3 regions of the Aquitalea sp. USM4 genome follow, and region 3 is predicted to be linked to each of the others. Evidence: predicted binding sites of a transcription regulator. Region 3 holds the regulator's gene; each other region holds the start of a gene.
What was found. The regulator sigma-54, encoded in region 3, starts transcription at its own class of promoters, with help from an activator protein. The targets are predictions, from matches to a motif close to CTGGCACGCTTCATGCTT.

Region 1 (9,853 bases), 180 kb from region 3:
TTTTTTTCCGCTATCGGCCTGAAGCTGCCGATAGCCTGGCTAGCGGATTAGCACGCCGCCTGGCCGCGCTGTAAAAATAGATTTGTTTTGTACTGAAACCTGCCAGCATGTCTGGCACACCACGTTTGGAAATACCTCGTCATGAATCTGAACCCGCTGATCGCCCTGAGTCCTCTGGATGGCCGTTACGCCGCCCAGGTTGAAGGCTTGCGCAACCTGTTCTCCGAATATGGCCTGATGAAATTCCGTATCAAGGTTGAACTGGAATGGCTGAAAATGCTGGCCGCCGAGCCGGGCATCGAGGAAGTGAAACCTTTCTCCGAAGCGACTATCCGCGAAATCGATGACGTCATTGCCAACTTCACCGTGCAGCATGGTGAAGAGGTGAAAGCAATTGAAGCCCGCACGAACCATGACGTCAAGGCAATCGAATACTGGCTGAAAGAACGCCTCTCCGGCAATGCAGAAGTAATGGCAGCCAGCGAGTTCATTCACTTCGCCTGCACTTCCGAAGACATCAACAACCTGTCTCATGCCCTGATGCTGAAGACCGCACGCAATACCGTGGTCTTGCCTGCACTGGACGAAGTGATTCACAAGCTGCAACAACTGGCGCACGAACTGGCTGACCTGCCCATGATGTGCCGTACCCATGGCCAACCCGCCACGCCGTCCACCATGGGCAAGGAACTGGCCAACACCGTTTACCGCCTGAAGCGCCAACGTGAACAACTGGTGTCGCAGGAAATCCTGGGCAAGATCAACGGTGCCGTTGGCAACTACAATGCGCATCTGGTTGCCTACCCGCAAATCGACTGGGAAAGCCTGTGTGGCCGCTTCGTCTCCGGACTGGGCCTCACCTTCAATCCCTACACCATCCAGATCGAGCCGCATGACTACATGGCCGAGCTGTACCAGGTGGTAGGCCGCATCAATACCATCCTGATCGACCTGAACCGCGATATCTGGGGCTACATCTCGCTGGGCTACTTCAAGCAAAAAGTGAAGAAGGATGAAGTAGGCAGCTCGACCATGCCGCACAAGGTCAACCCGATCGACTTCGAGAACTCCGAAGGCAATCTGGGCATGGCCAATGCCATTCTGCAACACTTGGCAGAAAAGTTGCCGGTTTCCCGCTGGCAGCGTGACCTGACCGACTCCACCGTACTGCGCAATATGGGCGTTGGCTTCGGCTATACCATGCTGGGTTTCAAAGCCTGCCTCAAGGGTCTGAACAAGCTGGAAATCAATCCGGTAGCCATTACCGAAGAACTGGGTCGCAGCTGGGAATTACTGGCCGAACCGATCCAGACCGTAATGCGCCGCTACGGTGTACCCAACCCTTACGAGCAATTGAAAGAGTTGACCCGCGGCAAGGATGGCATTACCCGCGAAACTCTGTCTGCTTTCATCAAGGGGCTGGAGATTCCGGAAGCTGAAAAGGCACGTCTACTGGAGCTGACTCCGATTGCCTACGTTGGCAAGGCAGCAGAACTGGCAAAACGCATCTGATCATCCCTGACCAGCCAAGCAAACCGCCTTCGATGAAGGCGGTTTTTTATTGCCTATCGCATTAGGCATGAATCAGAAAAAGAAATGGGCCATCTTCCAAAGAAGACGGCCCGAAAATATGACTCGAGGGAATACGTTCCTGAACAGCAAACTGAACGTAATGGTGTGCTTGCGCACATACAAGAAAAGACCACTCTGCTGAGTGGTCTTTTCTTGAAAACTTGGTTGCGGGGGCAGGATTCGAACCTACGACCTTCGGGTTATGAGCCCGACGAGCTACCAGACTGCTCCACCCCGCGTCAGAGAAATGAATAGTACCTGTTATTTCTCGAAGCGTCAAGCTTTCGTCCGATAAAAGCAATTGCCTGCGAATGCAGGCATTGCCATCGGGACATGCATTACTTGATATTGCTTTCCGCCTTGGCTTTGGCAATGACGTCATTAAGCACTTCGATCAGACGCTCCGGAGCAGCCGGTGACAGCGCATACTTGCCATTCACGACAATGGTAGGCGTTCCTTCGATGTTGTAGGCACGAGTGATCTGGCTGGCGCGTGCAACCTGACTGTTGATACCGAAGGAGTTATAGGTTTGCATGAACTTGGCCAGGTTCACACCGGGCTGTTTCTTCAGCCAGTCATTCAGCACCGAAGGATCGGCCAGGTTGATTTTCTGCTGCATGACGGCGTCGAACACCGGCGCATTCAGCTTCTCCATATATCCCGTGACATTCAGCGTGGCAAACAGGCGGGCAAAACCTTCCATCGGCTTTTGCCAAACAATCTGTTCGCGACGGAAATCAACATAGGCCGGCTTTTTCCTTTCCCAGGCGGTGATCAGCGGGTCCAGATGAAAACAATGGATGCAGGTGTAGGAGAAAAACTCGATCACCTCAACCTTTTTGGGATTAGCCACCGGCTGCGGCTTGGCCATCAGCACATAATCCTTGCCCAGTTCGGAAGCAGCATTGGCAAAACCACTGACCAGCAACAAGGTCATCAACAACCATTTTTTCATTTTTTGTCCTCTAGACGTTTATTTGAATCACTCTGCCTTGACGACGGCAGCATTGATACCATCCTGCTTCAGCTGGGCACGCAGGCGATCGATATCTTCAGGCTTGCTCAATGGGCCGATACGGACGCGATGGACCATGCCCTTGTCAGGAATCGAAACAGACTGGATTTTGGCCTCAACACCCAGCAAGGCAAGCTTGGCCTTGAGGTTGTCAGCTTCATTTTCATTCTGAAAGGAACCCAGTTGCAGGAAGACCTTTTTGGCTGGTGCGGCAGTAGAAGGTTCCCGGTCTTTACCTGCTGCCTTGCCATCGGCAGGGACTGCATCCACCTGACCGGGCAGGATTTTGTAGAAGTCAAAACGCTGTTCATCCTTGGCCGTAGTGGCCGGGGACGTAGCCGGTTTGTTCTTGGCACTTGCCGCAGGGGCCGTGCTTGTGGCCGCCGGCTGCTCTGCGGGCATCGGTGGCGGTGCCGGCTGTTCGACTTTCACCGGAGCAGACGCAGCAGGTGCCGGCTGATTGGCTTGTACATCGGCAATCTTGGTACCCGGTTCCAGAAGTTCTGTCGATGGCGCCGAGCTTGCAGCAGAACCGGCTTTGCGATCCAGTTTTTCCAGATTGGAAAATGGCGTTGCAGAACGATTCAGATACATGGCGAGGCCCACTGCAACGGCAACGCCCACGATAAGGCCGATGACAATACCCGCTACCAGCCCCCCGCCTCCACTCTTGCGACCAGGACGTCCTCGCCCGGAAGCGCTGGTACGAGAGGAATTCTTCACATCACGATTTGCCATGTACTACTACCATTTCCATACAATCAATCGGTACATTATCTATTAAAACCAGACGAAAATATATTTACCGAATCACACACCAAAACCACTCCTTCTTAATTGAATGGCTTGCAGCATATGATGTCGTTCCAGTTTCACGCTTCCTTGCAGATCCGCCACCGTACGCCCGATGCGTAATATCCGGTGATAACTTCTGGCCGACAGTCCCAACTTTTCCAGAGCACCTGCCAGCAAGGCAAGTGCTGCCGGGTCTGCCGCGCCATATTGCTCCAGCGCCAATCCGGAAAGACGGGCATTACTGCATCCCTGACGCTGCAACTGCACATCACGCGCCTGCTGAACCCGAAGACGCACCAGCTCGCTTCCCTCGCCGGCCACCGCACTGGTGAGTTCATCCGCACCCAGTGCCGGAACCGGTACATGCATGTCGATCCGGTCCAACAATGGGCCCGATAATTTGCCAACATAGCGGGCAATTTGTTCCGGTGTACATTGACAGCGCCCGGAAGGCTGCCCCTGATACCCGCAAGGACAGGGATTCATGGCAGCAACCAGTTGAAAGTCGGCGGGAAAAATGGCTTGCCGGCTGGCGCGCGAAATATGGATTACTTTGGACTCCAAAGGTTCACGCAATACTTCCAATACCTTGCGATCGAATTCTGGCAACTCATCCAGAAACAACACGCCATGATGTGCCAGACTGATTTCACCCGGCCGCGGATCTGAACCGCCGCCAACCAGGGCAACGGCTGATGCGGTGTGGTGCGGAGCCCTGAATGGTCTTTGGCGCCATTGTTCCAGTAAAAAGCCTCGCGTGCCAAGTGACTGAACCGAGGCGGCCTCCAGCGCTTCTTCCTCATTCATCGTTGGCAGAATGCCCGGCAAACGCGATGCCAGCATGGACTTCCCCGTACCCGGCGGCCCTACCAGCAACAGGCTGTGTCCACCTGCAGCGGCAATCTCCAGGGCATAACGTGCTGCGGCCTGGCCTTTGACATCGGCCAAGTCCGGATAAACGGGCCGTGTGTCATTCTGGTTGACGACGATGGGTGAACAGGGCTGGGTGCCATTCAGGTGTGCACAAACTTGCAGCAAGCTATCCACGGCATAAACCTGATCTGCCAGCACCAACGCAGCTTCCTGAGCACAGTCTCGCGGCAACATGAAGGCACGGCCTGCACGACGGGTTTGGCATGCCATGGCCAGGGCACCGCGCACTGCACGCAGCTGGCCACTCAGTGCCAGTTCGCCGGCAAATTCATAGTCTGCAAGATGTGGGCATTGTATCTGGCCGGCGGCAACCAGAATGCCAATGGCAATGGGAAGGTCGAAACGGCCAGAGTCCTTGGGCAGATCAGCTGGTGCCAGATTGACCGTAATGCGACGCGCGGGGAATTCAAAACCAGAATTGAGAATGGCGGCCCGGACACGGTCCCGGCTTTCCTTCACTTCGGTGTCGGGCAAGCCGACGATGGTGAACTGCGGAAGTCCATTGGCCAGATGGACTTCAACGGCAACTTCCGGGGCATGCAGCCCGGCCAGGGCACGGCTCGCTACTACGGCCAGAGCCATCGTGCTCAGGAATGACCCAATTCAGCCTGGGCTTCGGTCCTGGCCTGGGCTTCCTCAGGGAAAACCTGGGCTTCAAGCTTGGCCAGGCGGGCTTCCAGTGCAGTCAGTTTTTCACGGGTACGCACCAGTACTTCCTGTTGCACATCGAATTCTTCGCGGGTCACCAGATCCATGCGGGAGAAAGTGGATGCCATCATGGCCTTGATGTTCTTCTCGATATCCTTGGCCGGACTGGCTGCGATGGTATCGCTGATCTTGCTGCTGATTTCTTCAAAAATCTTCTGACTCAACATCTTGGTGCTCCTTTGCAGGTAATCGATAGTCCGCTTCGAGTGTAGCAAAATCCATTCGGCGCTGCAGCGCAGCGAGCAACGCACCAATTGAGTGCAGAGGCTCAATAATAAATGCTCCGCCTTGGTGCTGACAGCCATTAATGCTCAGCAATTACAGATTTAATCGCGGAAAACACTTAGGTAACAGCAAGATAATAAGCTGGCACGGTTTATGCAGTAGTGTTTCTCAGTAACGCAAGCAACTAACCGGGTCCACCGAAAAGGAGTGAACATGAAACTGGTCACCGCCGTGATCAAGCCTTTCAAGCTTGATGAAGTACGTGAAGCGCTATCCGCCATTGGCGTGCAAGGCATTACCGTCACGGAAGTCAAAGGATTTGGCCGTCAGAAAGGTCATACCGAGCTGTATCGTGGCGCTGAATATGTCGTGGACTTCCTGCCCAAGGTCAAACTGGAAATTGCCATTGATGACAGTCTGCTGGACCAGGTTGTCGAGGCCATCGAAAAATCGGCACGTACCGGCAAGATTGGTGATGGCAAGATTTTTGTCTTCGATCTTGAACAAATCGTGCGGATCCGGACCGGGGAAACCGGTACCGACGCGGTTTAAGCCACGCTATAGCCATACAGGGGAAATCACATGAAGAAGAAACTTGCTGCCTTGGGTACCGGCCTGTTGTCACTGGCCCTGCCCGTTCTGGCTGATGCACCGGCAGGTCCGGCCATGGCTGACTTCAAGGTCATCAACTCCGGCGACACAGCCTGGATGCTGACCTCCACCGCACTGGTGCTGTTCATGACCATTCCGGGCCTGGCCCTGTTCTACGGCGGCATGGTCCGCAAAAAGAACGTACTGGCCACCCTGATGCAAAGCTTTGCCATCACCGCGCTGGTGACCGTACTGTGGGCCGTCGTTGGCTACAGCCTGGCCTTTACCGTTGGCAATCCCTACCTGGGTGACCTGAGCCGTGTCTTCCTGGATGGCATGGACTACATTGCCGACACCAAAAAAGTTGCCGTTCATCCGTCTGCTGGATCGATTCCGGAATCGGTGTTCATGATGTTCCAGATGACCTTTGCCATCATTACCCCGGCACTGATCACCGGTGCCTTTGCTGAACGGATGAAATTCTCTGCCCTGCTGATCTTTACTGCGCTGTGGTCCTTGCTCGTTTATGTACCGGTTGCCCACTGGGTTTGGGCACCGGGCGGCTGGATGAGCGGTCTGGGTGTGCTGGACTTTGCTGGCGGTACCGTGGTTCACATCAACGCTGGTATTGCCGGCCTGATCTGTGCCCTGGTGATGGGCAAGCGCGTGGGTTTTGGCAAGGAAGCCATGCCGCCGCACAACCTGATCCTGACCCTGATTGGCGCTTCCATGCTGTGGGTGGGCTGGTTTGGCTTCAATGCCGGCTCTGCGGTAGCCGCTGATGGTCGTGCCGGCATGGCCATGGTGACCACCCAGGTTGCCACTGGTATTGCTGCACTGGCCTGGACTTTTGCTGAATGGATCCACAAGAAAAAACCCTCGGTACTGGGCATTGCTTCCGGTGCTGTAGCTGGCCTGGTTGCCATCACTCCTGCAGCTGGTTTCGTGGATGTAAAGGGTGCCCTGATTATTGGTGCAGTGGCTGGCGTGGTTTGCTTCTGGGGTGCAACTGGCCTGAAACACATGCTGGGCTACGATGACTCGCTGGATGCCTTCGGTGTACACGGTGTTGGCGGTATCGTTGGCGCGCTGCTGACCGGTGTATTTGCGGTGAAGAGCATCAGCGGTGCCGAAGGTAGCCTGGCTACCCAGGCAATCGGTGTGGGTGTGACCGTGGTGTACTGCGCCATCATCACCTTCATCCTGCTGAAAATCATTGATGTGGTTGTTGGCCTGCGTGTGGCTGAAGACGAAGAACGCGAAGGTCTGGATGTGGTTCTGCACGGTGAGCGTGTGGAGTAAGCAGCCAACACCATCAACAAGTTGTGGTAAGGGACTTCGGGGCGCTTCGGCGCCCTTTTTTTCTGCCCACGTTAAACTGACATGAAAAAAGCACCGAATGAATCGGTGCTTTTTTGATCTTGCAACAACAGCTAACTGGTTTACAGACCAGCGTCAGCGCGCAGCGCTTCCACCTTGTCGGTGCGTTCCCAGGTGAATTCCGGCTCTTCGCGGCCGAAGTGGCCGTAAGCGGCGGTCTTGCCGTAGATCGGGCGCAGCAGGTCCAGCATCTGGATGATGCCTTTCGGGCGCAGGTCGAAGTGCTTCTTCACCAGTTCCACGATCTTTTCGTTCGGGATCTTGTTGGTGCCGAAGGTATCCACTGCAATCGAGGTCGGCTCGGCCACGCCGATGGCGTAGGAAACCTGGATCTGGCACTGACGGGCAAGGCCGGCAGCCACGATGTTCTTGGCCACGTAGCGGCCAGCATAGGCGGCCGAGCGGTCCACCTTGGACGGGTCCTTGCCGGAGAAGGCGCCACCACCGTGCGGTGCTGCACCGCCATAGGTGTCGACGATGATCTTGCGACCGGTCAGGCCGCAGTCGCCCATCGGGCCGCCAATGACGAAGCGGCCGGTCGGGTTCACCAGATACTTGGTTTCGGCAGTCAGCATTTCCGGCGGCAGGACCGGCTTGATGATGTCTTCGATGACGGCTTCGGTCAGCGTCTTGTGATCGATTTCCGGGCTGTGCTGGGTGGACAGCACCACGGTGTCGATACGCTTGGGCAGGCCGGTTTCACCATCGTACACGCAGGTGATCTGGCTCTTGGCGTCCGGGCGCAGCCACGGCAGGCGGCCGTCCTTGCGCAGTTCGGCCTGGCGCTGCACCAGACGGTGGGCGTAGTAGATGGGGAAGGGCATCAGCGTCGGGGTTTCGTCGCAGGCATAGCCGAACATCAGGCCTTGGTCGCCAGCGCCCTGGTTCAGGTCCAGGCCTTCGCCTTCGTTCACGCCTTGGGCGATGTCTTGCGATTGCTTGTCATAGCAGGCCATGACGGCGCAGCCGTGGTAGTCGAAACCCAGCTCGGAGTTGTCGTAACCGATGCGCTTGATGGTCTCGCGTGCAATCTTGATGTAGTCGACATTGGCCGAGGTGGTGATTTCACCAGCCAGCACCACCAAGCCGGTGTTGACCAGGGTTTCGGCTGCTACGCGAGCGTATTTGTCTTCGCGCAGGATGGCATCGAGGATGGCATCGGAGATTTGGTCGGCTACTTTGTCCGGATGGCCTTCCGATACCGATTCCGACGTAAACAGATATTCGCTCATTTGTTTGTTGATTCCCGAATAAAGCAAAACAGTGTGATGATAAAATAGGCCGCTTTACGATCACCACTGACTAAACCATGTCCAAGCTGGTCCAACTCGTGTTGTCCTTGCTGGCGCGTTTGCCGCTGTCGTGGCTGCAATGTCTCGGCGCCATTCTGGGGCGGCTTACTTACCTTTCATCCCCCCGCTATGCAGAGCGGATGAGAAGTAATCTGGCGTCGAGTAAAATCTGTGAAAATTATCAGGTTTTACAAGGACTAGTCAAACAATCCGCACTGGAAACCGGTAAAGGTGCACTGGAATTGTCAATAGCCTGGTGCCGGGAGCCGGAAGACATTGCCGCACTGGTGAAAGCCTGTCATGGCTGGGAGCATGTTGAGCGCGCCTTGCAAGCCGGCCATGGTATCGTTTTTGTCACCCCGCACCTTGGCAGTTATGACATTGCCGGCCGTTACATCAGCTCGCGCCTGCCCTTTCCGTTGACTGCCATGTACCGGCCGCCAAAACTGACCTGGCTGGAACCGGTAATGCAGGCAGGACGTGCCCGTGGCAAGGGCAAGACCGCGCCGGCAACCGGTGCCGGTGTGCGCATTCTGATGAAGGCTTTGAAATCAGGCGAAGCTACCATCATTCTGCCCGATCAGGTTCCCGGCAACGGGGAAGGGGTATGGGCACCTTTTTTTGGCAAACCGGCTTACACCATGAGCCTGGTGCCACGCCTCGCGCAGGTGAGCGGGGTGGAAGTGCTGTTTTTTGTTGGCGAGCGCCTGCCACGTGGCGAGGGCTTCGTCGTGCATATCGAAGCCATGTCCCAACCATTCAGTGGTGACAAGGATGCCGATTGTGCGCTGCTCAACCGGACCGTTGAGGACATGATCCGCCGCTTACCCAGCCAGTACCTGTGGAGCTACAACCGTTACAAATGTCCTGCGGGCGTTACTCCGCCGGACCATCAGCAAGGAAACCCATGAAGATTGTTTTTGCCCTGTTATGGCTGATTCGCCTGCTGCCCATGTGGGCGATTGGTTTGCTGGCGGATGGAATTGGCTTGGTGGCTTATCACCTGGCGGCAGACCGTCGCAAGGTGGGCCTCACCAATCTGCGCATTTGCTTCCCTGATATGAGTGAGGCTGAACGAAAACGCCTGATCAAGTCCAACTTCGGCTACATGATCCGCCTGGCGCTGGAATACGGCGTCGCCTGGTGGAGCTCTGCCGATCGTATCCGCAAGCTGGTCAGCATCAAGAATCTGCATATCGTGGAGGAGCTGCGCGCCAAGGGTGAGGATGTGATCCTGTTTTACCCGCACTTTGTCGGCTTCGAAATGTGTGTTTTCGCGCTGAACCAGGTACTGCCACTGGTGAGCGTTTACTCGCAGCAAAAGAACGACACGCTGGATGC
Region 2 (9,853 bases), 1.8 Mb from region 3:
CGAGTTCATGGTGCTCCGAATCGGATGAGGCTGTGCATCTGGCTATTAGCAATAAGCACGCCAAGCCGGAGCACCGCATATGCACGAAATCGGCCTTAATTATGCACCATTATTGTGCATTGGATGCAGCTTGCCCCAGTTCGCGGCGTAATGCGTCCACATTCTTCTGGCGCTCGGTGACGGCGTCCTTCAGTTTTTGTACCCGGTCCAGGTATTTCTGGTAGTTGCGGGTTTCATCGCCGTTGCGGGTAGCCGCGCCGTCGGTGTAAGCCTTTTGTGCATCAGCCAGGGCTTTTTGCTCATTGGCCAGTTCGTTTTCCAGAATCTTGCGGCGGCCTTCGTCGCGCTTGGTCTGGGTACCGTTGTCCACACTGGGGTAGCCATCCGGTGTGGAGGCAGATTTGCCGCTGGCGGCCGCCTTGCCCTTGCCGCTGCCACTGCCGCCATAGGTGGACAGCGGTGCCAGGTGCATGGGCTTGGCGCCCTTGATCGGCACATTGGTGAAGGTGACATTGCCATTGGCGTCGATGTATTTGTACACCTCGGCATGGGCCAGGCCACAAGTCAGCAGCAGGCAGAAAGCAAGGGTTTTCATGGTGTCGGGCGTCTGCGGTGAAAACGGGAGGATGTGACGCTATGATAAGCAAAAGGTGGTCTCGCGTCACATCTGCATGACAACAAGGCGGCGGCCAGCATGCCGTACATCTGTGGAATGTGTCATCATGCCCCCGGGCATCACCTTGTGCCAATGGCATGGCGTGTGCCTGTATTTGATGTCCGGTCTCCATGCAGAAGGTAATGAGGAAATGTTTGCAGTCATCCGTTCAGCCCATCGTCCTGGCACTTTACAGAAAGCCGGCCCATGCTGATTCAGTTGCTTTATTCCAGCAAGGCCACCACAGCCCTGTCTCCTGCCGATTTGACGGCAATTCTGGACAAGTCGGTGGCCAATAATCAGGCCCGGCAGATTACCGGCCTGTTGCTGTACCGCGATGGCTGCTTCTTGCAACTGTTGGAGGGGGAGGAGGCTGTGGTTGAGGCTGCGTTCAGCAAAATCAGCCAGGATTCGCGCCATCATCAGGTGGAGTCCCTGTTTTGCAGCGAATGCAAACAGCGTGAGTTTGGCCAGTGGTATATGGGTTTCCATGTGCCGCAGCCCGAAGCACTGGCGCGCTTCCCCCAGTTTGCCCCGGTGTTCGATCCGGCATTTGATGTCAGCCAGCTGGTTGTTGCGCCACAGGATGGCCTGGCCATGCTCAAGGCGTTTGCCGAGTTGCCGGGCTGAGTGTTCCTGGCGGTAGCCGGCAGACATGAAAAAACCCGCGCAAGCAGTGCTTGCGCGGGTTTTCTGTATCCGGCAAGGCACCCGAAGGTGCCATCGCCCGATTACAGGGAGTAGTACATTGCAAATTCTACCGGGTGGGTAGTCATGCGGGTCAGGTTCACTTCCTGCATCTTCAGTTCGATGTAGGCGTCGATCCATTCGTTGGAGAACACACCGCCACGAGTCAGGAAGTCGCGGTCTGCGTCCAGGGCAGCAAGGGCTTCGTCCAGGCTTGCGCACACGGTCGGGATCAGCTTGTCTTCTTCCGGCGGCAGGTCGTACAGGTTCTTGTCAGCAGCATCGCCCGGGTGGATCTTGTTCTGGATACCATCCAGACCGGCCATCAGCAGAGCGGAGAAGCACAGGTACGGGTTAGCCAGCGGATCCGGGAAGCGGGCTTCGATACGGCGAGCCTTCGGGTTTGCCACGTGCGGGATACGGATGGAAGCGGAACGGTTCTTGGCGGAGTAAGCCAGTTTTACCGGAGCTTCGTAATGCGGAACCAGACGCTTGTAGGAGTTGGTACCCGGGTTGGTGATGGCGTTCAGTGCCTTGGCGTGCTTGATGATACCGCCGATGTAGTACAGGGCGGTGTCGGACAGGCCGGCATAGCCGTCGCCAGCAAACAGGTTCTTGCCGTCTTTCCAGATGGACTGGTGAACGTGCATGCCGGAACCGTTGTCACCAACGATGGGCTTGGGCATGAAGGTAGCGGTCTTGCCGTAGCTGTGTGCCACGTTCTGAACCACGTATTTCAGGATCTGGGTCCAGTCGGCACGCTGGGTCAGGGTGCTGAACTTGGTACCGATTTCCATCTGGCCGGCAGTGGCCACTTCGTGGTGGTGCACTTCAACCGGTACGCCCAGCTCTTCCAGCAGCAGAACCATGGCGGAACGCAGGTCTTGTGCGGAGTCAACCGGCGGTACCGGGAAGTAGCCGCCCTTCACGCCCGGACGGTGACCGGTGTTGCCACCTTCGAATTCTTCAGCGGAGGCCCAGGCAGCTTCTTCGGACTTGATCTTCACGAAGCAACCGGACATGTCGGTGCCCCAGGTGATGCTGTCGAATACGAAGAATTCCGGTTCCGGACCGAAGTAGGCGGTGTCGCCCAGGCCGGATGCCTTCAGGTAAGCTTCAGCGCGCTTGGCGATGGAGCGCGGGTCGCGGTCGTAGCCCTTGCCGTCGGCCGGGTCAATCACGTCACAAGACATGAATACGGTCGGTTCGTCAAAGAAGGGGTCAATCTTGGCGGTAGCCGGGTCAGCCATCAGCAGCATGTCGGAGGCTTGAATGCCTTTCCAGCCGGCGATGGAGGAGCCATCAAAAGCGTGGCCGCGCTCGAACCACTCGTCAGCATCTTCCAGCAGCACGTGTGCCGGAATGGTAACGTGTTGTTCTTTACCACGGGTATCAGTAAAACGCAGGTCTACGAACTTGACGTCGTTTTCTTGAATCAGCTTGACTACGTCTGCAACCGCCATGAATGTTCTCCTAAAGGCAACGTGCATCGAAAGCAATATTGCTTGATAAAGATGGTACGCTTCGCTTGAAGCATGAAGCGTGCCAGGCTAAGAACGCTAATTCAATCATTGTGTCACAGGGTGTTCGGTCCTGCTAGCCGTAAGTTGTGCACCAAAATGATGCCTTGCCAAGTGCAAATGATCGATATTGGTGCATTGTCTGGTGCTGACAGCCGCTCCGCACAGGCAGGCCCTGCGCACCATAGTGTGGCACGGCCCCGTTACAAAGAAAGGTAGCCCATGGAACAAACCGTCAAGATCCTGCAGACCGCTGCAGAGCGTGCCGCCAGTCAGCAATTGTCCTATCAGGGCGCGCTGACACCGACAGAAGCCTATTACCTCATTCAGCAAGTGGAAGGCACCGTACTGGTGGACGTCCGCAGTGCGGCGGAATGGCAATTTGTTGGCGTGGTTCCCGGTGCATTGCGTATCGAGCTGCGCAGTTTTCCCGGCATGCAGCCCAATCCGCAGTTTCTTGCGCAATTGCAGGGCGCGGTGGACAAGCAGGCTTTGCTGCTGCTGATGTGCCGCAGCGGCGTGCGCTCGCATGAAGCGGCCGTACAGGCAGCGGCAGCCGGATATGCCCGTGTATACAACGTGATGGAGGGCTTTGAGGGCGACAAGGATGCCCATGAGCATCGCGGCGTAGTGAATGGCTGGAAAGCCCATGGCTTGCCGTGGGTGCAAGGCTGAAGCAGGCCTGAATTGTTGGGACAGGGGTATTGACCGGTTGATGTTTATGACGTTACACGGCAAAGTGCTACCTCAGCAGATGAACCGCACGATGCGGTAGCACCACAGGAATCCAAGAAAGCTGATCATGACCAACCGTTACGCCGTCATCGGTAACCCCGTTTCCCATAGCCAGTCGCCGTTCATTCACAGCGAGTTTGCCCGAGCCACCGGCGAAGCCGTGCAATATGAAAAGCTGTTTGCCGAACTGGGCAAGTTCAACGAAGTGGTTGGCCAGTTTGTGAAAGAAGGTGGCCTGGGCCTGAATGTCACCCTGCCGTTCAAGGGTGATGCCTTCCGCATGGCCCAGGAAGTGACCGAGCGCGCCCGCGCAGCCGAGGCCGTCAATACCCTGACTTTCCGCGATGGCAAAGTGTATGGCGACAACACTGACGGCGTCGGCCTGGTACGCGATATCGTGGAAAACCTCGATTTCCCGATGGAAGGCAAGAGCATCCTTATTCTGGGTGCCGGTGGTGCCGTACGCGGCGTGCTGGAACCGATTCTGGAACAGAAGCCGGCCAAGGTGACCATTGCCAACCGTACCCTGATCAAGGCGGAATCCATTGCCCATCATTTCGCGCCCTGGGGTGAGGTGGAGGCCAGTGGCTACGAGGCACTGGAAGGCAAAACCTTCGACATCATCATCAACGGTACTTCCACCAGCCTGCACAATGAAATTCCGCCGCTGCCGGCCAACATCTTCACCGCCCGCACCCTGGCTTACGACATGGTGTACAGCAAGGGTCTGACGCCTTTCCTGAAGCGTGCTCAAAGCGAAAATGCCGGCATGCTGGCCGATGGCCTGGGCATGCTGGTGGAGCAGGCGGCCGAGTCCTTCCATATCTGGCGTGGTGTCAAACCGGACACGCGCAAGGTCACCAATATGTTGCGAGAAGTGCTGGCCTGATTTGATGCGGCTCATTTTCAAGATCATGGCGGTCCTGGTGGCCGCCATTGTGTTGTACAACCTGTGGATTTTCGGCCATATCGTCTACTGGCGCAGTCATAACCCGGCGGCCAGTGCCTTCATGAACGAGCAGTTGGCCAAATTGCAGGAAGACGACCCGGAGGCTGAGCTGCGGCAGAAATGGGTGCCATACGCCCAGATTTCTCCCAACCTGAAACGGGCGTTGATTGCGGCGGAAGATGCCAAGTTTGCCGATCACGAAGGTTTTGACTGGGATGGCATCGAGGCTGCTTTCGAGAAGAATCTGAAGCAGGGGCGCATCGTGGCGGGTGGTTCCACCATCAGCCAGCAATTAGCGAAAAACCTGTTTCTGTCCAGCAAGAAGACACCATGGCGCAAGCTGGAAGAAGCAGCCATTACCGTGATGCTGGAAAAGGTGCTGGATAAACGCCGTATTTTCGAGATCTACCTTAATGTCATCGAGTGGGGGAATGGTGTGTTCGGTGCAGAAGCTGCCGCCCGCTACTACTTCCATACCAGTGCTGCCCGGCTGTCTGCCGGACAGGCTGCCAAACTGGCGGCTATGGTGCCCAATCCGCGTTATTACGATGAACATCGCAATGCCACTGGCCTGATGAAGAAAACCCGCATCATCCAGCGACGCATGGCCTTTGCCGACCTGCCTTGAGATCCCCCCCTTTGCTGGAAGGCGAAGGGGGCTTCATGTTACAATCCCGCTTCTGTTTATACGTTCTGCCGTGCCGAAAAGGTGCGGTATTGCACATGGACTTACCCAGTTATCCCATAGCCCCTGGCTTCCCCGTTTTTCCTTGTTGATTCCCGCCATTACGACCGTGTAGCCCCGTCTCCGTCGCCATGGCGGAAGGAGTTGTGCTTGTCGGTTATTGAAAAAAAACAAACTGCTGAACGATTGAGCGAAAGCCTGGCCGAGGTGCAAAGGCTGATCGCGCTGCATGTCGAAGAGGATGGCATTGTCCCTGCCGCCTCACCGGCACTGGACGAGCTGCAACAAAGGCTGCAAAACCTGCATCCGGCCGATATCGCCTACATTCTGGAAGCCTTGCCGCTGGATGAACGGCTGCTGGTTTGGGGCCGCGTCAAGGCACAGCAGGATGGTGAAATCCTGCTGGAGGTTTCCGATGCCGTCCGGGAAACCCTGATCGAATCCATGGCCCCGGCCGAACTGCTGGCGGCTGCTCGCCAGCTGGATACCGACGAGCTGGCTGACCTTGCCGGCGACCTGCCACGGCAGGTGGTTTATGAAGTCATGGGCGAACTGGACGAGGCCGAGCGCCAGCAATTGCAATCGGCCCTGTCCTATCCGGAAGGCAGTATCGGCGCGCTGATGGATTTTGAACTGGTGAAAATCCGGGCTGATGTCAGCTGCGAGGTGGTCTTGCGCTACCTGCGCCGTTTTGACGAGCTGCCACACCAGACCGACAAGATTTTCGTACTGGATGCCAACGAGGCACTCTGTGGCGTGCTGCCCTTGCGCAGCCTGCTGGTGGCAGACCCGGAAGCCATGGTGGCCGACGTGATGGCGACCGAAGTGGTGTCCTTTCACCCGGAGGACGAAGCGCGCGATGCCGCGCTGGCCTTCGAGCGTTACGACCTGGTGTCCGCTCCGGTAGTGGATGAACGCGGAGCCTTGATCGGACGGCTGACCGTGGATGAAATGGTGGACGTGCTGCGGGAAGAGTCGGACAGTGAGGTGCTGAACCTGGCTGGTCTGAAAGAAGAAGAAGACCTGTTTGCTCCGGTTATTGATTCAGTGAAAAACCGCTGGTCCTGGCTGGCCATCAATCTGTGCACTGCCTTTGTCGCCTCGCGGGTGATTGGCGCATTCGAACACTCCATTAACCAGCTGGTGGCGCTGGCCGCCCTGATGCCCATTGTGGCGGGCATTGGCGGTAACTCCGGCAATCAGACCATCACCATGATCGTACGCGCCCTGGCCATGGGGCAGATGCAGGTGAATCAGGCCTGGCGCTTGTGGCGCAAGGAACTGGGCGTCAGCATCTTCAATGGCCTGATCTGGGGCGGCGCAATTGGCCTCATCGCCTGGATGCTGTATGGCCGCCTGTCACTGGGCCTGGTCATGCTGGCTGCCATGACGCTCAACCTGATGCTGGCCGCCACCATGGGCGTGCTGATTCCCTCGCTGATGCAAAAGCTGGGACGTGACCCGGCGCTGGGCTCCAGCGTGCTGATCACTGCATGTACCGACTCTGGTGGCTTTTTCATTTTCCTTGGGCTTGCCACCCTTTTCCTGCTTTGATGATGAATCATGCTGACACTTGAACAGGCACTGCGCTGCCATTCCCTGCCACGTCTTGAAGCACGCATGCTGTTGCAGCATGTCCGCCCAGGCCTGACCCATGCCCGCATGATTGCAGACCCGGACCTGCCGCTCACGGAAGACGAAGCCGCGCGTTTCGAGCAGTTGGCACAGCGCCGCCTGCAAGGTGAGCCGATGGCCTATTTGCTGGGCGAGCGCGAATTTTATGGCCGCCCGTTTCGTGTCAGCCCTGCGGTGTTGATTCCCCGGCCGGAAACCGAGCATCTGGTAGAAGCCGCCTTGCAGCGCGTGGCCACCCTTGAACCAAAGCGTGTGCTGGACCTGGGCTGCGGCAGTGGTGCCATCGCCATCACCCTGGCGCTGGAAGCGCCGGCATGGCAGGTACAGGCGGTGGATTTGTCTCCGGCCGCGCTTGAGGTTGCCAGTGGCAATGCCCAGCAGCTGGGTGCCGAGGTCCAGTTTCGCCTGGGAAGCTGGTATCAGCCATTGGCAGGGCAGGGGGAGTTTGACCTGATTGTTTCCAACCCGCCGTATATCGAGCAGCACGATCACCATCTGGATGAGGGCGATGTCCGTTTCGAACCGCGCATGGCCCTGACTGATGAGGCTGACGGGTTGATGTGCCTGCGCGCCATTATTGACGGTGCACCGTCCCGGCTGAAGGCTGGAGCATGGATCATGCTGGAACATGGTTATGATCAGGGCCCGGCAGTGCGGGACTTGCTGCGGCAAGCAGGATTGCAGCAAGTTGAAACCCTGGCAGACCTGGCCGGTCTGGATCGTGTCACGCTGGGGCAGATGCCTGCACCATAAGCCGCTGCCGTTCAGCGTGCATGTGCAGGAGTGCCATGACGCAGCCGGATGGACGCTTTATCCGTCATCGACATCCTTTGCCCTGTATCAAGTGACAAATGCGATTCTGACGGCATGCTGTTGCCCGTCAACCAGCAGACCGACAGTGCCGTATTCGTGCGATCGGCAAGGCCGATGGCATTGAAAATGAAACTGGCGCTTCGCCAGTCCGTTACCAGACAGGGAAGCGCCAGTGTCAGTCGGGCAATACGAAACGATTACCCGTTTATTGCTTAGTGGTGATGACCGTGTGCACCGTGAACGTGGCCGTGGCTGAGTTCTTCAGCACTGGCGGCACGTACTTCGGTAACTTTGGCAACAAAGCGGATGGTCTGGCCGGCCAGCGGGTGGTTGGCATCCACGATGGCCTTGCCGTCGGCGATGTCGGTCACACGGAACAGCAGAACGTCGCCGGTTTCCGGGTCGTCAGCTTCAAACATCATGCCGACTTCCACGTCAGCCGGGAACACGTCCAGGTCTTCAACGCGAACCAGTTCTTCTTCCGGGTCGCCGAAAGCGTCATCCGGGCTCAGCTTGACGTCGACAGAGTCGCCAACATTCTTGCCGTGCAGGGCCTCTTCCACCAGCGGGAAAATGCCATCATAGCCACCGTGCAGGTAAGCAATCGGCTCTTCGGTCTTGTCGAGGAGGTTGTTTTCCGCGTCGAACATCTCGTAGTGGAGGGTAACGACGGTATCTTTGGCGATTTGCATCAGAAATTGTCCGGGATGAAATGAAAAATCTTGACAGGGCAGGGGGCACAGAAATTCCCTCTCCTGCAAGGAATGGTGCGGAACAGCCGCTTGAACGTATTGTAAACCATAGAAGGGCTCACAAGCCCGTGAAACTGCCATGAAACCGATGACATTACTGGGTGGCCTTACCCCAGACGCCTTTCTCAAAGAATACTGGCAAAAAAAGCCCTTGCTGATTCGTGGTGCGCTGACTGATGTCGGTCCCCATGTCGATTTCAAATGTCTGTCCGAGCTGGCGATGCAGGAAGATGTCGAGTCCCGCCTGATCGAAAACCGTAATGGCCGCTGGCATCTGGAGCGCGGGCCTTTCCGTCCGGCACGCTTTCGCAAGCTGGGTGAAACCGACTGGACCATACTGGTGCAGAATGTGAATCATCATTTGCCGCATATCGACAAGATTCTGTGGCAATTCGATTTCATCCCGTTTGCCAGGCTGGATGACCTGATGATCAGTTATGCACCTCCGGGTGGCACGGTTGGTCCGCATTTCGATTCTTACGATGTATTCCTGCTGCAAGTCGGTGGCAAAAAGCGCTGGCAGATTTCCTCGCAGGCTGATGACGACTTCATCCCGGATGCCCCCATCCGCGTGCTGCAGGATTTTCGTGTCGAAGAGGAGTTCGTGCTGGAGCACGGCGACATGCTGTATTTGCCGCCCAAATGCGCGCATTACGGTGTCGCACTCGAACCGGGCATGACCTATTCAATCGGTTTTCGCGCGGCCCCGGCGCAGGAGCTGGCCACGCAGTTCCTGGTTTATCTGCAAGACCACATCTGCCTTGATGGGCGCTATGCCGACCCGGAGTTGAAACGCCAGCCCGATCCGGCCCGCATCAGTGAAGAAATGGTGGACAAAGTCAGCCAGATGCTCAGCCAGATTGTCTGGAACAAAGACACGGTGAGCGATTTCCTGGGTCACTACCTGACTGAGCCTAAGCCACATGTCTTCTACGATTCGCCTGACGACGAACTGGATGAAGATGAATTTGCCAATAAAGTTTCCCGGCATGGCGTCGAACTGGACCGCAAGAGCCTGATCCTGTTCCATCAGGAAATGTTCTATTGCAATGGCGATGTTCTCGAAATCGAACCGGCTGATGTTGCGGTGTGGCAACAGTTTGCCAATCAGCGTCATTTGTCGGCAGCCGACATCAGGCCGTCGTTATTGGGTGTGCTGTACGAAGGATATCTCGATGGATATTGGCATTTGTCGCCGTCTGTAGCAAAATAACCACATCAGATGTTCAAATGTACACATGGCAAGGCATCCAAGCGGCAAGCATCGGCGTTCAAACGCTCATTTTGCCGTGAATGTTGCACTGCGGAAGGTTGCCGGGCGATTGGTGGCATTTTTGCTACTCTCCCCCCCTACACAGCAATTTTTTTCGTGATACAATTTGCGCACTGAAAGATTTTCAGTCGCCCAGTCATTTCCAAATA
Region 3 (9,853 bases):
CGTCGGCGAACTGGCCATGGGCCGCTTCCGCATGAACAACCTCAACGCCAGCGTGCGCATCAACCCGCGCGAACTGGAGCTGGACCAGATGTCCGCCGACATCTACCAGGGCCGCTTGCAAGGCGACATGCTGCTGGCGCGCCGCGATACACCGCATCTGGAAGTCAAGCAGACACTGAAGGACATGAACATCCGCCCGCTGCTGGTGGACCTGCTCAACTTCAACCGGCTGGATGGCAAGGGCAATGGCAAGATCGACGTGACTGCGGATGGCAAGTCCTTCCTCGAACTGCGCAACACCCTGACCGGCAATGTGGAAACCAGCCTGAACAAGGGCGCGCTGACCGGTATCGACCTGGTAGCCGCACTGAAGAACCTGCCGGCAGAGCTGAAGGAATGGAACTCCCCGGCGCAGGCCGACCAGAAAACCACCTTCTCCACCCTGTCCGCCGCCTTCCGCCTGGACAAGGGCGTGGCACGCAGTCAGAACATGCAGCTGGCCTCGCAACTGGTGAATGTCAAAGGCGCTGGCAAGGTGGACCTGACGCAGAATATTGTGGACTACACCATGGATGTGCAGGCCAATCCGCAAGAATTCAGCCGCCTGAAGGGCGTCAACGTGCCACTCAAGATTACCGGCCCGCTCAATGCGCCGGTTTACGCGCTGGACTTCAACGCCATGGTGAAGGGCAAGAAGACCGAAGGTGAAAAGCAGCAGGCGCTGAAGCAGGAACTGAAAAAGCAGATCACCACCATTCTGCCCTGAACCCCGTTCAGTCAGCCAAAGCAAAAGGCCGTGTCGGTGACACGGCCTTTGTCATGCCATACCTTGCATCAGCTCTGCAAGATCACCCCTGCAGGATACGGCTTTCAGCCAGGGCCAGTTGCTCCGGCGTCCCCAGCACCACCAGCACGTCATTGGCGGCGATTTCAAAGCTGTCGTCAAAATCCAGCCGGCGAATACTGTTGCGGCGGATGGCCTTGACCTCCACCCCCAGCGCCTGCAGCTGCAAGGCCCCCAGCGGATGGCCGATGGCATGCGCGCCAGGGCAGGCCTGAATGCTCAGCAAGCGCGGCACCAGGGCCTCGTCCAGCCCCTCGCCATCATCACTGGTACCGCGAAAGAAGCCACGGAACAGGTTATAGCGTTCTTCACGTACCGAACGGATACGGCGCAATACCCGGTTCAGCGGCACCCCCAGCACCATCAGCGCTTGCGAGGCCAGCATCAGGCTGCCCTCCATCACCTCGGCCACCACTTCATCCGCCCCTGCCTTGCGCAACTGGTCGATATCGCTGTCGTCCACCGTACGCACGATCACCGGCAGATCAGGCCGCGCAGACTGTACGGTATGCAGGATGCGCAGCGCCGCATGGGTATCGGCAAAGGTCACCACCACCACCTTGGCGCGCATCAGGCCACCGGCCACCAGCACTTCTTTCTTGCCGGCATCGCCAAACACCACCGGGTCGCCAGCCTCGCCAGCCTCACGTACCCGTTCCGGGTCCATGTCCAGCGCAAAGAAGGGAATGTCTTCCGTCTCAAGCAAACGGGCCAGCGCCTGACCGCTACGGCCATAGCCGCAAATCAGCACATGGTCGGACTTGCCCATGCTTTCCACCAGCAAGTGGTGCAGGTTCAGCGCCTGCATCATCCAGTCCTGCTTTACCAGGCGCCGGGTGATGGCTTCGCCGTGCATGATCATGAAGGGTGCCACCAGCATGGACAGCAGGATGGCGGCAATGGCGGCCTGCTCGGTGCTTTCGGCAATCAGGCCCAGGTTGCCGGACAAGGCCAGCAGCACAAAGCCGAACTCACCACCCTGCGCCAGGGCGAGGCCGGCACGCATGGAGTGATTGGGCTGGTGACGCAGCAGCCGCCCCAGTACAAACACGATGCCCAGCTTGGCCAGCAGCAGCAAACCCAGCATCAGCGCCACTTCGCCAAAGCGCTGGTACAGGATGGGCAATTGCAGGCGCATGCCGACGGTCACAAAGAAAAAGCCCAGCAGAATATCGCGGAAAGGCTTGATGTCCTCTTCCACCTGATAGCGGTATTCGGTTTCGGAAATCAGCATGCCGGCCACAAAGGCACCCAGTGCCAGCGACAGGCCGGACAACTCGGTCAGCCAGGCCACCCCAAGGGTGATCAGCAAGACGTTGATCATGAACAGCTCGCCCGAGCGCTGTCTGGCCACCAGATGAAACCAGGGGCGCATCAGGCGCTGGCCGAAAAACAGCAGCAAGGCCATCACCGCCACCACTTTCACCGCAGCCAGGCCCAGGTCCATCCACAGGGTTTCACTGCCACCGGCAAAGGCAGGCAGCAGAATCAGCAGCGGCACCACGGCAATGTCCTGAAACAGCAGCACACCGATGGCCAGTTGTCCGTGCTGCAGGTTCAGCTCCAGCCGCTCGGTCAGCAATTTGCTGACAATGGCGGTGGATGACATGGCCAGCGCGCCCCCCACGGCAAAGCCGGACAGTGCAGAGCCGGTCAGCCAGCCCATCACCACGGCAATCAGTAGCAAGGTCACCACCACCTGCGCCAGGCCAAGGCCGAATACCAGATGGCGCATGGCCCGCAGCTTGGGCAGGGAGAACTCCAGCCCGATGGAGAACATCATGAACACGATGCCGATTTCACCCAGGAACTGCGTTTCCTCGCCTTCCGGAATCACGCTGGCCACACCGGGTCCGGCCAGGAAACCCACCACCAGGTAGCCCAGCATAGGCGGTACGCGCAAGCTGCGACACAAGGTAACGGACAACACGGCAGCCAGCAAAACCAGCACAATCGGGGCGAGCGAATGCATGAACGCAACCATCTCCTGTGAAAAAGCGGGAAATAAAGCCATGACAAGCAGCACGGCACAAGGCAATGATCAAGCGCCCCGACCATCCGGCAAGCGCATGGTCAGGAACAAAAAGGCAGGCAGGTGCATCACGCCATGACAGGGCAAAATCACACGCCAAGCAAAAGATGCACCAGCTTCTGCCTCCGACGATTATAACCTTTGATATACTTTCCCCTATGGAAAAAGCGCAAACAAGCTCCCGGCTCGATCTGGCACGTGAAGTGCTGCAGACCGAGGCGGATGCAATTCTGGCCCTGTCAGGCCGCCTGAACGGCGATTTTCTGCGCGCCGTGGATGCCATTCTGGCCTGCCGTGGCCGCATTGTGGTAACAGGCATGGGCAAGTCCGGCCATGTCGGACGCAAGATCGCCGCCACGCTGGCCAGCACCGGCAGCCCGGCCTTTTTTGTTCACCCGGCCGAAGCCGCTCACGGCGACCTGGGCATGATTACCGCACAGGATGTGGTCATCGCCCTGTCCAACTCCGGCGAATCCGGTGAAGTGGTTGCCCTGCTGCCCGCGCTCAAGCGCAAGGGGCTGGTGCTGATCGGCATGACCGGCAACCCCGCTTCCTCGCTGGGCCGCGAAGCCGACATCCTGCTGGACACCCAGGTGGAAAAAGAAGCCTGCCCGCTGGGCCTGGCCCCCACCACCAGCACTACGGTGCAGATTGCGCTGGGCGATGCCCTGGCAGTCACCCTGCTGGATGCCCGCCAGTTCGGCCCGGAAGACTTTGCCCTGTCACACCCCGGCGGCAGCCTGGGCCGGCGTCTGCTGGTCCATGTCAAGGACCTGATGCACAGCGGCGACGAACTGCCGCGCGTATTGCCCGGCACGCCGCTGAAAGATGCCTTGCTGGAAATGTCGCACCAGCGCCTGGGCATGGTGGCCATTGCCACGGCGGACAATAACATCAAGGGTATCTATACCGATGGCGACCTGCGCCGCACACTGGAACGCTCCGGCAATATCTACGACCTGCAGATCGACCAGGTGATGAGCCCCGCCCCGCAAACCATCCTGCACAGCAAGCTGGCCACCGAGGCCGTCCACCTGATGGAACAGCGCCGCATCACCAGCCTGCTGGTAGTGGATGCCGACGGCAAGCTGGCCGGCGCCATCCACATGCACGACCTGCTCAAGGCCGGCGTCGTCTAGCCGCCAACAAGGAAGCCCATGCAAGCCATTACCGAACAAGCCCGCAAGATCAAGCTCCTGATCATGGACGTTGACGGCGTCATGACCGATGGCCGCATTTACTACAATGCCCAGGGTGAAGAGAGCAAGTCCTTCTATGTGCAGGACGGCCTGGGCCTCAAGCTGTTGCAATCCACCGGCGTACGGCTGGCCATCATCTCCGGGCGGGCAGACCGCTGCGTGGAACACCGCGCGCAGGCACTGGGCATCGACTTTTACTTCGGTGGCATCCACAACAAGCAGGAAGCCCTGAACCAGTTGCTGCAACAGGCGGATGTCACGCTGGAACAATGCGCCTTCATCGGCGACGACCTGATCGACCTGCCGGTTCTGCGCCGCGTCGGCCTGGCGGTGGCCGTGCCGGCTGCCCCCACCCTGGTACGCCAGCATGCGCACTACGTCACCGGTTTCCCCGGCGGTCAGGGCGCAGTGCGTGAACTGGCCGAGCTGATCATGCAGGCGCAAGGCAATTTTGACGCCATCGTGGCACGGTATCTGGCATGATCCGTTCGCACCGCCTGTTTCCCATCCTGCTGGTGCTGATCACCGGCTTGCTGACCGTCTGGCTGGATGCCGTGTCACGCTGGCAGCCCAGCAAGCACGAGCTGGACCCGAACAAGCCAGAAGTCGTGGCGCAAGGCGTGATGGCCACCCGCTTCGACCCCAAGGGCATGCTGCAGGACAAGATGATTGCCAGCCGCATGTGGCAATACCCGGACCGCACCGAGTCGTATTTCGAATCGCCGGACCTGCAAAGCTACAAGAATGGCGTACTGGCCTACCATGCCATTGGTGAAAGCGGCCGTTACAACAGCAAGACCAAACAGGTACTGTTCGACAAGAAAGTCACGCTGATCCAGCCAGCCACCGCCACGCAACAGGAAACCCGCGTAGTCAGCAGCAATATGCGCATTGACACCGTCAAGCACATTGCCCGCGCCGACACCCTCACGCACTTCTACTATGGCAAGTCCAGCGGCAGTGCCGTGGGCTTCATTTACGAGCAGCAGGCTGGTCAGTTACAGCTGCTGTCCAACGCAAAGGCCACTTATGAAAAATAACTGCCGCCGCTTCATCCGGCTGGCCTGGCTGGCCCTCGGCCTGTGCGCCATCCAGACCGCCCATGCCGAAAAGGCCGACCGGGACAAGCCCATCGAAATCAGTGCCGACCGGGGCAACCTCGACCAGCTCAAGGGCGTCACGGTATGGCAAGGCAATGTCGTCATCATCCAGGGCACACTCAAGCTCAATGCCGACCGCGCCACGGTCACCCAGGACAAACAGGGTAACCAGACCATGCAGGCCACCGGACGCCAGGTCAACTTCCGCCAGAAAATGGACGGCAAGAACGAATGGATCGAAGGCCAGGCCAACCAGCTGGACTACAACACCGTCACCCACGTTGCCGTGCTCACCGGCAATGCCCGCGTCAAGCGCGGCAGTGATCTGGTCATCGGCAATGTCATTACCTACAACACCGAAACCGAAATGTATGAAGTCAGCAGCGGTGCCAGCAGCAACGGCGGCCGCGTGACCGCCATCATCCAGCCCAAGCCCAGAGACAACAGCCCTGCCAAGAAAACGGACGGAAGCACTCCATGAGCGGCCCCAGCATCCTGAAAGTGGAGCGCCTGAAAAAGCGCTTCAAAAAACGTACGGTAGTGAAGGACGTCGCCCTGCAGATCCAGAGCGGGGAAGTGGTCGGCCTGCTTGGCCCCAACGGTGCCGGCAAGACCACCAGCTTTTACATGATCGTCGGACTGATCGGTGCCGATGAAGGCGAAATCACGCTGGATGGCAACAGTATCACCCACCTGCCCATTCATCAGCGCGCCCGCCTTGGACTGGGCTATTTGCCACAGGAAGCTTCCATTTTCCGCAAGATGACGGTGGAAGAAAACATCACGGCGGTGCTGGAAATTGCCGGTTACAAGGGCGACAAACTGGAGCAGGAACTCAGCCTCCTGCTCGACGACCTCAATATCGCCCACCTGCGCGAAAGCAATGCGCTGGCACTGTCCGGTGGCGAGCGCCGCCGGGTGGAAATCGCCCGCGTGCTGGCCACCCGCCCACGCTTCATCCTGCTGGACGAACCGTTTGCCGGGGTAGACCCGATTGCCGTCATCGACATCCAGAAAATCATCACCTTCCTGCAACAGCGTGGCATTGGCGTATTGATTACCGACCACAATGTGCGTGAAACCCTGCGCATCTGCGATCGCGCCTACATCATCAGTGATGGTTCGGTACTGGCTTCCGGCGAGCCGGAAGAACTGGTCAACAACGAGAAAGTGCGCCAGGTTTACCTGGGCGAGCACTTCCACCTGTAAGCCATGAAACAGTCACTACAGCTGCGGGTCTCCCAGCAACTCACCCTCACGCCGCAACTGCAACAGTCCATCAAACTGTTGCAGCTGTCCACGCTCGACCTGCAGGCAGAAGTCGAACGCTTCTTGCTGGACAACCCCATGCTGGAACGCGGCGATGAGCCGCCCTCGCATGACAGCAGCCCGGCAGAAACGCCGGCTGCCCAGGAAGAATCCACCAGCACGGCGTCGGACAGCAGCGATGGTGACAACAGCCAGGACGCCAGCAATGGCGAACTCACCGACTGGGGCAGTGGCAGCCGCCGCAACGACGGGGACGATGAATTCGACCCCATGCTCAACGTACCCTGCCCGGTCAGCCTGCGCGAACACCTGCTGGCGCAGCTGGGTGAACTGACCCTGCCCACCCGCGATCAGGCCATTGTCCAGCTGTTGATCGAAGAACTGGACGACAACGGTTTCCTGACTACCGATCTGGAAGAACTGGCCAGTAATCTGCCGCTGGAACTGGAACTGGAAACCGATGAACTGATGGTCGGGCTGCGCCTGTTACAGCAATTCGACCCTCCCGGCATTGCCGCGCGCAACCTGGCCGAGTCGCTTGGCCTGCAACTGGCCCGTTTGCCCGCCAACGAGCCCGGCCATGCACTGGCACGCCAGATTGTGGCCGAGCACCTGACGCTGCTGGGCAACCGCGACTACACCCGCCTGAAGCGCATTCTGGGCGTGGATGACGAAGCCATCCGCGAGGCACAGCAACTGATCGCCCGGCTGACCCCTCACCCGGCGTCCGGTTTCGGCGGCGAAGACGTGCACTATGTCATCCCGGATGTCACCGTGCGCAAACGGCGTGGTCACTGGGTGGCTGAACTCAATAACGGTGCGGTACCGCGCTTGCGCGTCAACCAGCTGTATGCCCAGATGCTGTCGGAAAACCGCGCTGGCGCAGGCGAACTGACTGGCCGGCTGCAAGAAGCCAAATGGCTGGTCAAGAACATCCAGCAACGATTTGACACCATTCTGAAAGTGTCAGAAGCTATAGTCGAAAGACAGCAAGCGTTCTTTGAACACGGTGAAGTCGCCATGCGGCCGCTTATCCTGCGGGACATCGCAGACGAACTTGGCCTGCATGAATCGACCGTATCACGCGTCACCACGCAGAAATACCTGCTTTGCCCTCGTGGTCTGTTCGAGCTGAAGTATTTCTTTGGCAGTGCACTGGAAACCGACAGCGGCGGCGAATGCTCGGCAACGGCCATCAAGGCGCATATCCGCCGCATGATAGACGGTGAAAACCCGGCCAAGCCACTTTCGGACAGCGCCATTGCCGACGAACTGGGAAAGCAAGGGATTCAGGTTGCAAGACGCACCGTTGCGAAGTATCGTGAAGCTATGCAGATACCGCCGGTCAATCTGCGCAAGGCATTGTGATTCACGCCTTGAAGTATATCCGCTCGCCCGGCCGACCCGACCGGGCAGTCAACACAAGAAGGAGTTAGGGTATGAACCTCAAAGTAACCGGTCTCCACCTCGAAGTAACCCCGGCCATCCGCGAATTCGTGGAAACCAAGCTGGAACGCATCACCCGTCATGTCGATCACGTGATTGACGTTGCTGTCACCCTGTCGGTAGACAAGCTGGTGCACAAGGCGGAAGTGAATGTTCATCTCTCCGGCAAGGATATCCATGTAGAGGCCACCGACTCCGACATGTACGCTGCCATCGACGCGCTGATGGACAAGCTCGATCGCCAGGTACTCAAGCACAAGGAAAAACAAAGCGAACACCGTGCAACAAGCCCACAGGTTCAACAGGAAGCCAGCTTGTAAACATTAAGTATTCGATGCGGGAACCCGGCGGGTTCCCGTTTTTATTTGCTCGGAGCCTTTTTCATTTTGATGAAGGCAACGTAGAATTGGCCAGTTTCTGTAGCCGCGTGCAACCATTCCTATGAGCCTGATTGGCAAAATCCTGACACAGGATCACATCCTCCCGGACCTGGATGTCGCCAGCAAGAAGCGCGTCTTCGAGCAGGTGGGCCTCCTTATCGAAAACACCCACGGCATCGCCCGCAGTGAAATTTTCGACTGCTTGTTTGCCCGGGAAAAACTGGGCTCCACCGGCCTTGGCCAAGGGGTGGCCATTCCGCATGGCCGTGCCAGAGGGCTCAAGGAAGCGGCGGGCGTGTTCATTCGCCTGAAGAACCCGATTCCTTTCGATGCGCCGGATGGCAAGCCGGTACAAAGCCTGTTTGTCCTGCTGGTGCCGGAACAGGCAACCGACCTGCACTTGCAGGTACTCTCGGAACTGGCACAGCTGTTCTCCAGCAAACAGCTGCGTGAACAACTGCTCAGCGCAAGCTCGCGTGCCGATCTGTACCAGCTGCTCACCGGATGGAATACCAACCATGCCTAGCATTACCGTGCGCCGGTTGTATCAGGACAACCAGCAAAAGCTCAACCTGACCTGGGTAGCAGGAACCGGCGGCGCGGACAGCCCCATCGGCAACGATGAACAACGCCCCACCCTGGCCCTGGTCGGCCACCTGAATTTCATTCACCCCAACCGGGTGCAAGTGCTCGGTCTGGCCGAGGTGGACTACCTCAACCGGCTGGAACAATCCGCCGCCAAGACCGCGCTGGACCAACTGTTCCACAAAACCATGTCGGTGGTGATGGTGGCCAATGGCCAGCCAGTGCCCAAACTGCTGCGCGACTACTGCCACACCCACAATGTGCCGCTGATGAGCACGCCGCTGGAAAGCCCCTACCTGATGGATGTGCTGCGCATCTATCTGGCGCGCGCACTGGCGGTTTCCACCGTGTTGCATGGCGTGTTTCTGGATGTGCTGGAAATCGGCGTGCTGATCATGGGCGATTCGGCCATGGGCAAGAGCGAACTGGCGCTGGAACTGATTTCCCGTGGTCACGGCATGGTGGCCGATGATGCGGTGGAACTGTACCGCATCGGCCCGGAAACCCTGGAAGGCCGTTGCCCGCCGCTGCTGCGCGACTTTCTGGAAGTGCGCGGCCTGGGCATCCTGAATATCCGTACCATTTTTGGCGAAACCGCCGTGCGTCCGAAAAAGGTGCTAAAACTGATTATTCACCTGGTCAAGGCCAACGATCAGGCGATGCAAGCCCTGGACCGGCTGAATATCCAGTCGGAAACCCAGGACATCATTGGCGTGACGGTGCGCAAGGTAGTGCTGCCGGTGGCGGCGGGTCGCAACCTTGCGGTGCTGGTTGAAGCGGCTGTGCGCAACTACATCCTGCAACTGCGTGGTATCGACAGTACCCGTGAGTTCATCGAACGCCATACCAACTTCCTCAGAGATCAGGAAAATGCGCCTGATATTGATTAGCGGCCTGTCCGGTTCCGGTAAATCCATCGCTCTGCGCGCACTGGAGGACTCCGGCTTTTACTGTGTGGACAACCTGCCTGCCACCATGCTGCATGAAGCCATGTCGCT

Region 1: glnK (P-II family nitrogen regulator) is a predicted target of sigma-54. The motif match lies at 5,391-5,408, and genes of this name have one in related genera.
Region 2: glnA (type I glutamate--ammonia ligase) is a predicted target of sigma-54. The motif match lies at 2,874-2,891, and genes of this name have one in related genera.

The regions. Positions count from the first base shown of each region.
Region 1 covers NZ_CP029539.1:942,283-952,135, forward strand. The annotation lists gene DKK66_RS04420 (RimK family alpha-L-glutamate ligase) at 1-74, shown strand, start outside; gene purB (adenylosuccinate lyase) at 142-1,512, shown strand; tRNA gene DKK66_RS04430 (tRNA-Met) at 1,735-1,811, opposite strand; gene DKK66_RS04435 (thiol:disulfide interchange protein DsbA/DsbL) at 1,911-2,528, opposite strand; gene DKK66_RS04440 (SPOR domain-containing protein) at 2,556-3,326, opposite strand; gene DKK66_RS04445 (YifB family Mg chelatase-like AAA ATPase) at 3,399-4,898, opposite strand; gene DKK66_RS04450 (accessory factor UbiK family protein) at 4,904-5,191, opposite strand; gene glnK (P-II family nitrogen regulator) at 5,463-5,801, shown strand; gene DKK66_RS04460 (ammonium transporter) at 5,832-7,142, shown strand; gene metK (methionine adenosyltransferase) at 7,283-8,452, opposite strand; gene DKK66_RS04470 (lysophospholipid acyltransferase family protein) at 8,530-9,423, shown strand; gene DKK66_RS04475 (lipid A biosynthesis lauroyl acyltransferase) at 9,420-9,853, shown strand, end outside.
Region 2 covers NZ_CP029539.1:2,526,795-2,536,647, forward strand. The annotation lists gene glnL (nitrogen regulation protein NR(II)) at 1-9, opposite strand, end outside; gene DKK66_RS11680 (DUF4124 domain-containing protein) at 110-595, opposite strand; gene DKK66_RS11685 (BLUF domain-containing protein) at 863-1,285, shown strand; gene glnA (type I glutamate--ammonia ligase) at 1,387-2,805, opposite strand; gene DKK66_RS11695 (rhodanese-like domain-containing protein) at 3,085-3,537, shown strand; gene aroE (shikimate dehydrogenase) at 3,665-4,486, shown strand; gene mtgA (monofunctional biosynthetic peptidoglycan transglycosylase) at 4,488-5,174, shown strand; gene mgtE (magnesium transporter) at 5,448-6,785, shown strand; gene prmC (peptide chain release factor N(5)-glutamine methyltransferase) at 6,798-7,619, shown strand; gene DKK66_RS11720 (peptidylprolyl isomerase) at 7,892-8,371, opposite strand; gene DKK66_RS11725 (cupin domain-containing protein) at 8,511-9,644, shown strand.
Region 3 covers NZ_CP029539.1:759,194-769,046, forward strand. The annotation lists gene DKK66_RS03510 (AsmA family protein) at 1-766, shown strand, start outside; gene DKK66_RS03515 (cation:proton antiporter) at 849-2,816, opposite strand; gene DKK66_RS03520 (KpsF/GutQ family sugar-phosphate isomerase) at 3,035-4,015, shown strand; gene DKK66_RS03525 (HAD family hydrolase) at 4,034-4,558, shown strand; gene lptC (LPS export ABC transporter periplasmic protein LptC) at 4,555-5,115, shown strand; gene lptA (lipopolysaccharide transport periplasmic protein LptA) at 5,105-5,656, shown strand; gene lptB (LPS export ABC transporter ATP-binding protein) at 5,653-6,384, shown strand; gene DKK66_RS03545 (RNA polymerase factor sigma-54) at 6,388-7,812, shown strand; gene hpf (ribosome hibernation-promoting factor, HPF/YfiA family) at 7,884-8,210, shown strand; gene ptsN (PTS IIA-like nitrogen regulatory protein PtsN) at 8,332-8,796, shown strand; gene hprK (HPr(Ser) kinase/phosphatase) at 8,789-9,745, shown strand; gene rapZ (RNase adapter RapZ) at 9,726-9,853, shown strand, end outside.